3 regions of the Paeniglutamicibacter sp. ORCA_105 genome follow, and region 1 is predicted to be linked to each of the others. Evidence: riboswitches for the same ligand, from Rfam matches in the RefSeq annotation. Region 1 holds a riboswitch; each other region holds the start of a gene.
What was found. Region 1 has a riboswitch for glycine ahead of ACIPUB_RS17450 (DUF5058 family protein). Riboswitches for the same ligand answer to the same signal wherever they lie in the genome.
Positions count from the first base shown of each region.

Region 1 (3,640 bases):
TGCTGGGCAGCGCACCGTCCGGGGTGCGCCAATAGGCCAGGAACGCATCGCCTTTCGCCAACCAAACCACGGAGTTGATGGACACGCGCTCGAGCAGCGCGGACATCAGCAGCGTGGTGTCCAGGGCACTCCCGATCCGTTCGGTGAGGATTTCCTGGGCGCCGCGGATGTACTTTCCCCCGAGATCCGCCAGATCCCAATGTGCCGAGGGATTGCCGAAACGGATGCCGCGGGCGCACAGCACCTCGAAAATGCACTCGACGGATTGGTCCACCCGCTCCGCACCGCCCTGGCGGGCGTCGTGGGTTTCGTTGCCGGTGCGCATGCGGAACAGGTCCCCGGCTTCGGAGAGGATCTCTGCGAGCAGCGGGTGCTGTGGTTGCACGAACGCGGCCAGCAGCTCGGCGTTGGCCTGGGTTCCTGAACCCGGCCAATAACTTGCCGGCAGTAGTTCGACCTCGCCGGATGCCTCGGCGACCAATTTTCCGTTTTCGGCCACCCGCACGATGAGTTTTCCCGGACTGCGGGTATCGATCCGGGCGAAGGTCGCCGGATCCAACACCACGTCCAGGTCGTGGAGCGTGCTCACTCCGGGCGGCAAGTCCAGGCTGTGCTTTGCCACCGCGGAGACCGGCAGGTTGGCGCTCATCACCACCGCAGTCACGAGTACCCTTCGAGGCTGCTCGCCGCGGTTCTCGAGCACCACCCGTTCGAGGATGCGGGCATGGGTGTAGGCCGTGGCGTAGTTGACCGATGGGCTGTGTGCGAACTCGACCCGGAGGGGCCCGCCGTTCCCGCTCGTTCCCGAATCGGAATCGGCGTCCTCCAGTGCGTCAGGATCATCGACTCGGTGTGCCGCGGCAGCGGCCAGGTCCTCCACGCGCCGTGCCGGGTGCTCCAGCTCCAGGGACCGCAGGAACTCCGAGCAGGCCTGCAGGCCCCGCTGGACGGTGTCGGCGCCAAACCCTGCCCCGTGTTCCCACGCCTTGCCCAGATCCCGCAATTCAAGGGCCAACCGATGTTGCTGAGGCGAAAGTTCGATCAGGTGATCCACGGTGCCGGGCGCGGCGATCAGCCGGTCGAGTTGAATGGACAATTTGGGGTCGGACGAAGCTGCGGATCCCAGGGCATCGTCGAGCCGACCGAGCAGCCCGGTCCAGCCGGCCGCCTGGTTCTGTCGGGCAAGAAGATCGGCGATGAATGGAGTCAATGCACCCGAGACGATGTCCAGTCCCGCACCGACGAATTCCCGCAGTCTCATCCAGTTACCCATCCCGTAGTCGTCGCCCGGCCACCCGAACACGGCTGCCGTTGCCCTCCTAAGAACCTATCCCAGATGCGCGGTGACCTGCGGGTCACGCGGCGTGGGATCAACAAGGACCGGCGTCTATTTGTACTCGCTCTCGGTCAGTTCGATGACGAAGGCGCGGCGTTCGGCGATCAAGGCATCGCGCATCACGAATACCTCTCCCATGGCCATGCGCATGATCTCGCCGTTGGCCCGGTGCGCCTCGCCGGACAGTTCGGCCATCACCACGTCGCCCTCTTCGACCAAGCGCACTATTTCCAGTACCGGCGGCCCACTGAAGTCGGGGCTTTCGATCGCCTGGTCGTAGGCATCCTTGCCGCTGAGCCGGAAGTGGCCAAAGACCGTCCATTCAATGTCGTCGGTCAGGCACGACAGGATCTGGGCATGATCCGACTTGTTGAATCCGTCGATGTACTTCCTGACGGTTTCCTTGTTGGCAGACATGTATGAAACCTCCGTGATTCCGTGTGTGGCGCTTTGGTGGGCAATCGGCCCGTGCGTGTGCTTCGGCCACTCGGCAACATGGGGGGCCAGGGTAAGAAGGGATGCCGACTGTCAAAGGGTATCCACCAACGCATCACGAGGGAACACTTGTCAGCCCGAGTTCCATTCGATACGGGAGCTTGGTTGGGGACCGGCCACGCTCTCAGGCCCCTACACCGTCCGGCTCCGGATCGGAAACACATATTCATGACCGTTCGGTCGTGACACAAAAGAGTCACTGTGACCCACGTCAAGTATTGTGGTCCCAAGCGGTAAAGCAGCCGCCGACAACTGAATAGTCTTCCGATCACGCGCGGCTGGAGAGTCCCGGACACCACTCGGGCACCGAAGGGGCAAGCACCCGCAATCTCTCAGGTACCAGGAACAGCCGCGTGAGGAAACTCTGGAGAGCAGCCGCCGGGACAGGTGGCTCACCGACGAAGCACACCAGTGCCATGGGGCACTGGTTTCACTTTCAGGTTCAGGACAGAGCGGGCACGGTGGCAACCGGCATCATCAATGGCCAGCAATCACCGCACTGAACCCTTCGATGAACGGTAGAACTCCCCCATGCACGTACCTGCCATATTGCCCGCAGTTGTGGACAACAACTCCACGGATATCCTCGCCGTTGCCAACTCGCCGATCCTCTGGGCCTGCGCCATTGGCGTCTTCCTGGTCATCATCGTCCAGAGCATCATCTACATGAAGGCCGCCCGCATCGCCGCGCCTCATATCGGAATGACGCAGGCAGAACTCAAGACCAGCTTCCGAGCCGGCGCCATCTCCGCCTTGGGTCCCTCGCTGGCCGTGGTCTTGGTCGCCGTCGCACTGCTGACGATCTTCGGCACACCTGCCGTGCTCGTGCGCATCGGCCTGATCGGGTCGGTGTCCTACGAAACCGCCGCTGCCGCAATCTCCGCCAAAACCGTGGGAGCCGAACTCGGTGGCCCCACCTACACCCAGGCCGTCTTCGGCCTGGCCCTGGCCGCGATGAGCCTCGGCGGTGCCATGTGGATGATCGCCACCCTCATCTTCACCCCGCTGCTCAAGCGCGGCGACTCGGCACTGCGCAAGGTCAACCCCGCCATCATGCTGGTGGTCCCCGGTGCCGCAATGATGGCCGCATTCATGGTTCTGGGCATGGCCGAACTGCCCAAGTCGTGGATCCATGTGGTTGCATTCCTGTCCTCGGCGGCGATCATGACCGTCCTGATGGTCATCGCCAAACGGGTGAACAAGCCGTGGATCAAGGAATGGGCCTTGGGCATAGCCATCATCCTGGCCCTCACCATCACCTACGCAGCAACCCGCGTTTAGCGCAGCCGAGAATTTCAGGAGCACATGATGAGTAAGACAGCAGAACTGCACCAGGCGCTCAGCGCCTTCGACAAAACCACCTCCCGCTGGGGCCGGATCACTATGATCATCGGCCTCATCCTCTCCCTGGCGGCCCCGACCTACCTGGTCTTCTTTTCCGGGTTGGACATCGAGCTTTCCTCCGTCCTGACGGCCTTCGCCGCGCTGGCCGCCGTCTTCGGCGTGATCTGGATTGTGGAGCCGTTGACCTACTTCCCGATCCTTGGCGCCTCCTCGATGTACCAGGCGTTCATGATCGGCAACATTTCCAATAAGCTCCTTCCTGCTGCCATGATCGCGCAATCGACCATCGGGGTGAAGCCGGGCACCCGCAAGGGTGAGCTGGCCGCGGTTGCCGCCATTTGCGGTGCGGCTGCAGTCCACCTGACTTCGCTGTTCATCTTCGTGGGCCTGCTGGGAACGTGGCTGGTCAGTGTGATTCCCACCGATATCGTGCAGACCGTCCAGCTGTACATCCTGCCCACCGTG
Region 1 covers NZ_JBIXLM010000046.1:253-3,892, reverse strand. Annotated here, with positions in the region: gene ACIPUB_RS17460 (DUF4011 domain-containing protein) at 1-1,261, opposite strand, end outside; gene ACIPUB_RS17455 (nuclear transport factor 2 family protein) at 1,388-1,753, opposite strand; glycine riboswitch at 2,100-2,190, shown strand; gene ACIPUB_RS17450 (DUF5058 family protein) at 2,363-3,112, shown strand; gene ACIPUB_RS17445 (hypothetical protein) at 3,140-3,640, shown strand, end outside.

Region 2 (3,640 bases), on a different contig from region 1:
GCCGTTGGACAGGTGGTAGCCGCGGATGGCCAGCAGGCCCGCGTATTCGCCCTGCGAACCGGCGTTGGGCTGGATCGAGACGCCCGCGTAGCCGGTGATGGTGGTCAGGCGGCCTTCGAGGTCGGTGATCAGCTCGCGCCAGCCCTCGGTCTGGTGTGCCGGGGCGTACGGGTGGATGGAGGCGAATTCCGGCCAGGAAATGGATTCCATTTCGGCGGTGGAGTTCAGCTTCATGGTGCATGATCCCAGCGGGATCATGGTGCGGTCCAGGGCCAGGTCGCGGTCCGAGAGCTTGCGCAGGTAGCGCAGCATCTGGGTTTCGGACTTGATGGTGTTGAAGATCGGGTGGCTCAGGTAGTCGCTGGTGCGCTGCAACGATGCCGCCAGCTCGAAGCCCTCTGCCTTGAAGTCCTCACCCGTGACGCCGAAGACACCGGCGATGGCCGCAACGTGTGCCGAAGTGGTGGCTTCGTCGGTGGAGATGCCCACGGTGGTGGCATCCACGCGGCGCAGGTTGATGCCCGCTTCCTCGGCCTTGGCGATGATGGCGGCCGAGTCGGCGACCTTCACCTGCACGGTGTCGAAGAAGGAGTCGGCAACCAGTTCCAGTCCGGCACCGGAGAGCACGGTGGCGATGGTGCGGGCGTGGTTGTGGACGCGCTGGGCAATGCGCTTGAGGCCAGCGGGGCCGTGGTAGACCGCGTACATCGAGGCCGTGATGGCCAGCAGCGCCTGGGCGGTGCAGATGTTGGAGGTGGCCTTCTCGCGGCGGATGTGCTGCTCGCGGGTCTGCAGTGCCAGGCGGTAGGCCGGGAACCCGGCGTCGTCCTTGGACACGCCGACCAGGCGGCCGGGCAGCTGGCGTTCCAGGCCGGTGCGCACTGCCAGGTATGCGGCGTGCGGGCCACCGAAGAACAGCGGGACGCCGAAGCGCTGGGTGTTGCCCACGGCGATGTCGGCACCCTGCTCACCCGGGGCGGGGATCATGGTCAGTGCCAGGATGTCGGCGGCGATGGTGACCATCGCGCCGCGCTCCTTGGCGGCGGCGATGACGGCGGTGTGGTCAACCACGGCGCCGTTGTTGCCCGGCTGCTGCAGCACGATGCCGGAGATGTCACCCTCGGGCAGGCCCTTGGACAGGTCCGCGATCTCGACCTCGAAGCCCAGGGCTTCGGCGCGGCCCTGAACCACGGCGATGGTCTGCGGGAAGAGGTTGGCATCGAGCACGGTCTTGGCGGTGCCCTTTGCCTTGTTGCCACGGCGCATCAGCAGCACGGACTCGGCGACGGCGGAGGCTTCGTCAAGCATCGAGGCGTTGGCGATCGGCATCGCGGTCAGGTCCATGACCATGGTCTGGAAGTTGATGAGCGCCTCGAGGCGACCCTGGGAGATTTCCGGCTGGTACGGGGTGTAGGCCGTGTACCAGGCCGGGTCTTCGAGCACATTGCGCAGGATCACCGGCGGCGTGAAGGTGTCGGAGAAACCCTGGCCGATCATCTGGGTCTTCATGACGTTCTTGTTTGCCAGCACGCGCAGGTCCGAAAGGACCTCTGCTTCGGTGCGTGGAGCCGGCAGGTCCAGGGGTTCACTCTGGCGGATGTCGGCGGGAACGGCGGTGTCGACGATTTCGTCGATGGAAGAATAACCAAGCTGGGCAAGCATGGTGTCGATGTCGCTGCCCTGCGGGCCAATATGGCGGGCGACGAACTCAGCGGACGGGGTCACGGTCATGGGGAACTCCATTGGGTCATCGGCGTGCGTACACACCGAACGAGCTGCAAAGTTCCTCCCCGACCCTGTTGCTTGACCTGAGAGTTTCCGCGTTGCGCCGGTCCGTGAGGGCGGGGCACGCTTGCACCTTCGGTGAGCCGCACCGCCGAACGGCGGTGTTGCTACTTTCCAGAGTTGCCTCTTCGCGGCGGTACGGGGGCCTGAGAGTTTCCCGGGGAGGAATTGCTCCTACGGCGCCCGACCAACTTACGTTGAACGGGACTCTCCCGCCGCATGTCAGTGGCTGCGCCCCCTTCGAGGCACGATCACCATCCTACCGGCGATGCGTGAGCCAGACAACACGGGCATGCCAGGATGAAGCAGCACGCCTTTTAAGCGGGCCGCTCCCGGCGCGAGGGCACACATTGCACCCCGGGCGACCCCTGGCCCAGCGGGTCACGATCCTGGAGGCACTTAGAGAATTTTCAACCGGTTCATCCTATAATACTTGACACTTCAACCAATTGGGGTCTATCGTATTACTTGAAGGTTCAACAAACAGGATTTGAGGATCACATGAAGAACTTCCTCGCTCGACTCTTTGGAAAGAAGAACGACATGAACATCGACATCACCATCATCGGCACCGGCAACATGGGCCGCGCGCTGGCCACCCGTTCGATCGCCGCCGGCAAGAGCCTGCAGGTCCTGGCCCGCTCCACCGAGACCGCAGCCACCTTTGCCGCCGACCTCGGTACCGGAATCACCAGCGGGAGCACCGCCGAAGTCCCGGCTGGCCGCATCGTCGTCCTGGCCCTGCCCTTCGACGCCGCCAAGGAATACGTCGCGGCCCAGGGTTCGGCACTGGACTCCAAGATCCTGGTCGACATCACCAACCCGGTGGACTTCGCAACCTTTGACTCGCTGACCACCGCAGCAGGAAGCTCGGCCGCCCAGGAAATCTCCGCCTTGACCTCCGCCACCGTCGTGAAGGCCTTCAACACCACCTTCGCAGGTCCGCTGACTTCCGGCTCCGCCGACGGCAAGCCGCTTGATGTCTTCGTTGCCGGCGAGGAATCCGCCCGCGGCGAGGTCGCGGCGTTCGTCACCGCCGCCGGCATGCGCCCGTTGGAGGTCGGCGGCCTGCACCACGCCCGTGAGCTCGAGGGCTTCCAGCTGCTGATCATGGCCATGCAGGTCAATCCGGCGCTGCCCGACTTCAACTGGGGAACCGCGCTGACGGTCGTGGGCTAAGACCCCCGCCTGCCCAATCCGGGACATTCGAGGGGACGGAACCGCCACCGGCGGTTCCGTCCCCTCGTGCGTTGCCTCGGTGGGAGGTGTTCGGGCCTAGACGATTCCCGAGACGCCTAGCCACGAACCGATGGCGAACGTGACGGCGAGCGCCGCGGCCCCTCCGATCAGCACCCGCAGGGTGGGCCGCAGCACCGAGGCCCCGCCCAGCCGTGCACCCGTCGCCCCGGTCACCGCAAGCGCCAGCAGCACTGCCGCAAACGTCACCGGAATCCTCAGGCCCACGGGCAGGAACACCGCCGTGGCGAAGGGCAATGCCGCACCCACCGTGAACGCGATGGCCGAGGCGATTGCGGCATTCCACGGGTTGAGCACCTCGTCCTCGTCCAGCTGCAGCTCGACATCGAGGTGTGCCTTGAGCACGTCGTGCTCGGTCAGTTCCCTGGCAACCTGCTGTGCCGTTGCGGGGCTCAGCCCCTTGGCCTCGTAGAGACCGGCGAGTTCAACCAGTTCTTCCTCGGGCATCTCGGCCAGTTCCCGGCGCTCCTTTTCAATGAGCGCCTTCTGCGAGTCCGCCGAGCTGGACACCGAGACGTATTCTCCCAGCGCCATGGATATGGCGCCGCCGATCGCCGCGGCGGCACCGGCCACCACCACCGGACCCGTGGCCGTGGTG
Region 2 covers NZ_JBIXLM010000051.1:19,114-22,753, reverse strand. Annotated here, with positions in the region: gene gcvP (aminomethyl-transferring glycine dehydrogenase) at 1-1,731, opposite strand, end outside; glycine riboswitch at 1,910-2,010, opposite strand; gene ACIPUB_RS18195 (NADPH-dependent F420 reductase) at 2,287-2,964, shown strand; gene ACIPUB_RS18190 (VIT family protein) at 3,061-3,640, opposite strand, start outside.
Region 2: it holds a riboswitch for glycine, as region 1 does, so the genes downstream of both, gcvP (aminomethyl-transferring glycine dehydrogenase) here and ACIPUB_RS17450 (DUF5058 family protein) in region 1, are expected to answer to the same signal.

Region 3 (3,640 bases), on a different contig from region 1:
TGCTGCGGCTTGCTGCGCAGGATCACGTAGCCGATTCCGACAGCCACGAACCAGATCGGGGTGAAGAGCAGTGCGGCCATGGTGTCGGCCTGGGTGGTCAGCGCCCAGAGGATGAATCCGAAGAAGGCCAGGACCACGTAGGGCATAAAGGTTCCGCCGGGCATCTTGAACTTGCTGGCCGCGTGCAGCTGCGGGCGGCGCTTGCGGTAGACCAGGTAGCTGATCAGGATAATCGACCAGACGAACATGAAGCACAGTGCCGAAATGGTGGTGACCAGGGTGAAGGCCTCGGCCACGCCGCCCTCGGCGTAGAGCAGTGCCACGCCGGCGAGCAGGAACATGCAGGAGAACAGCAGTGCATTGCGCGGGACCTTGGTCCTCGAGAGCTTGGCGAAGCCCTTGGGTGCGTCGCCTTCCTCTGCCAGGCCGTGGATCATGCGAGAGGTCGAGTAGATCCCGGAGTTCGCGCTGGAGGTGGCCGAGGTCAGCACCACGAAGTTGATGATGCCGGCGGCGCCCACCAGGCCGGCCATGGCGAACATGCCCACGAACGGGGATTCCTCGGCGCTGAACAGCTTCCATGGCTGGACGGCCATGAGGATGACCAGCGCACCAACGTAGAAGAAGAGGATGCGGATCGGGATGGAGTTGATCGCCTTGGGCAGGGTCTTTTCCGGGTCCTTGGTCTCGGCGGCGGTGGTGCCCACCAGCTCGATGCCGACGAACGCGAACACTGCGATCTGGAAGCCGGCGACGAAGCCCATGAAGCCGGTCGGGAACATCCCGCCGTCGTTCCAGAGGTTTGCGAAGGAGGCGGTGGCGCCGTTGTTCTCGAAGCCGGTGATGATCATGACCAGGCCGACGACGATCAGTGCGCCGATGGCGACGATCTTGACCAAGGCGAACCAGAACTCGGTCTCGCCGAAGTTCTTCACGCTCGGCAGGTTCAGGGCCACCAGCAGCAGGATGCAGACCACGGCCGGAATCCAGAGCGGCAGGTCCTTCCACCAGTACGCCACGTAGTGGGAGATCGCCACGACGTCGGCGATGCCTGTGACCACCCAGCAGAACCAGTACGTCCAGCCGGTGAAGAATGCCGCCCAGGGGCCCAGAATGTCCCCGGCGAAGTCGGAGAAGTTCTTGTAATTGGTGTTGCTCAGCAGCAGTTCGCCCATCGCACGCATCACGAAGAAGAGCATGAAGCCGATAATCATGTATACGAAGATCACGGAGGGGCCGGCGACCGCAATGGTCTTGCCGGAGCCCATGAACAGGCCAGTGCCGATGGCACCGCCGATCGCGATCAGCTGGATGTGGCGGTTGGAGAGCCCGCGCTCGAGGTTGGGTGCGGAACTGTTGTTGCTCATGCTGTTGCCTTCCAAGTGGATGGTGGTGCTTCGGTGACGCGCCATGGTGATTCCCTAGTGCCCGTCGCCGAGTGGGGCCAAGTCTTCGGTCGCGTGTGTCGCGTCGTTCTCCGCGGCGCTCATTCCCAGGCCGTTGCGCTTGCAGGAGAGCACATCGTCGCGAGTGGCAAACTCCTGATCCCGCAAGGCAGGATCGAGAAGCTGGCCGGAAGGCGCGTCGAGGGGCAACCGGGCAGTGGCGTGGGTGGTGAGCGTCATGGGGGAACTCCCGAATCGTGCACGGACGGTGCCGTGCTGTTCTTGGTTCCTCCCCAATCTGTTTACTGACCTGAGAGTTTCCATCCCTGCCCGCAATGGGTGGGGGACTTGCTCCTTCGGTGAGCACGAAACTTCGTCGTGCTTCTTTCCAGATTCGCCTCTTCGTGGCGGTACGGGGGCCTGAGAGTTTCCTGGGGAGGAATTGCTCCTACGGCGCCCGCCCATGGTTTGGGCGGGACTCTCCCGCCACGTGTCGACGGCGATTTTCTTGTGACTGCTGTCACAATCTACGCGAAAGTTTTCCCGTGACGCAAACCGCACAACATTTCATTACAGCGCAGGGTCGAAAAATGTCATTCTGATGTGGAGCGGATCCGCCAACGGGGATTCGTCATCCTCGTGGGCGAGGCGGTGGGTGCGGTCCTCGAGGGATTCCTTGATGGCTGCGTCCTGCACAACGGCGGGCTCGGGTGCTGCGGGGGGCTTGGTCTGCGTCATGGGTGCCACGCTAGCAACCCGGATTGCCCAGCGGTTTTCGTCGCTGTTTCCACCCTGTAACGGTCATCCAGTCCGTGTTTCGTGCGGGTTTCACACGACGACTGCCATCGAGAAGTCCGGTTTCACGTCGGCGGACGCAAAAGGACCAGCTGCGGTTAACGCCAGCTCCGCCCCCTCCGGCCGGCAGCCGGAACCTTGTGCTGCCTGTCTGCCGCGTCCGAAACGCCATCGTGGCCTTGCCTGCTCAGTTGCCCAGGGCAGCGTCCAGGTCCCGCAGGAGGTCATCGGTCGTTTCCAGCCCGACGGACAGACGCACGACTCCATCGCCGAGCCCGATCGCGGCGCGCCCCTGCGGACCCATGGCGCGGTGGGTGGTGGTCGCCGGATGGGTGATCAGGGACTTGGCATCGCCGAGATTGTTGGAGATGTCAACCAGCCTCAGGCCGTTGAGCAGTCGGAATGCCGCTTCCTTGGCCGGGCCGCGGCCCGGGTCCAGTTCGAACGTCACGACCGTGCCGCCGCCGCTCAGCTGGCTTCGAGCCAGGTCGTATTGCGGATGCGATTCAAGGAATGGATAGATGACACGGCTTACGCCCGGCTGGTCCTCGAGCCAGCCGGCAATCTTCAACGCCGAAGCCACCGAGTAGTCGACGCGCAGTTTCATGGTCTCCAGGCCCTTGAGCAGGGTCCAGGCGTTGAACGGGCTCAGTGCGGGACCGGTGTGCCGCATCAAGTTCCGGACCGGTCCGTCGATGAAATCCTTGCGTCCCAGGACCGCGCCGCCGAGGACCCGGCCCTGCCCGTCCATGTGCTTGGTTCCGGAATACACCACGACATCGGCGCCCAGCTCCGTCGCCCGCTGCAGCAGCGGCGTGGCGAAGACGTTGTCCACCACGACCTGCGCCCCCGCGTCGTGCGCCAGCTGAACGACGGCGCGGATGTCCACCAGCTCCTGGAGCGGGTTCGAGGGGGATTCGAAGAAGACCGCGGTGGCCGGAGTGGCGAGCGCCCGTTCCCATTGCGCGAGGTCGTGACCGTCCACGAACACGGTTTCCACACCCCAGCGTGGCAGGATCTCGTTCAGCACCACAAAGCAGGAACCGAAGAGGCTCCGGGACGCAACTACGCGGTCCCCGGCCGCCAGCAGCGCGCCCAGTGCGGTGAAGACCGCGGACATGCCGCTGGCCGTGGCGAAGCAGGCTTCGGCACCCTCGATGAGCCGCAGCTTCTCCTGGAAAGCGGCGACCGTCGGATTGCCGTAACGGGAATAGACGAAGCGCTCGACCTCGCCATTAAAGGAGGCCTCCGCAGCCTCCGCCGAATCGAAGACATACCCCGAAGTCAGGAACAGCGCCTCCGAGGTCTCCTGGAAATGCGTGCGGTCGATGCCGCCACGCACCAAAGCGGTCTGCGCGCCCCATACCTGGTCTGGTGCCTCCGCGTTGCCCGCGGACGGGCTGTGTGCCGACGCGTCGGACCCTGGACCATGCTGGAAATCTGACATGGGGATTCATTCC
Region 3 covers NZ_JBIXLM010000005.1:60,343-63,982, forward strand. Annotated here, with positions in the region: gene cycA (D-serine/D-alanine/glycine transporter) at 1-1,367, opposite strand, end outside; gene ACIPUB_RS03815 (hypothetical protein) at 1,422-1,625, opposite strand; glycine riboswitch at 1,784-1,881, opposite strand; gene ACIPUB_RS03820 (hypothetical protein) at 1,956-2,123, opposite strand; gene ACIPUB_RS03825 (O-succinylhomoserine sulfhydrylase) at 2,368-3,627, opposite strand.
Region 3: it holds a riboswitch for glycine, as region 1 does, so the genes downstream of both, ACIPUB_RS03815 (hypothetical protein) here and ACIPUB_RS17450 (DUF5058 family protein) in region 1, are expected to answer to the same signal.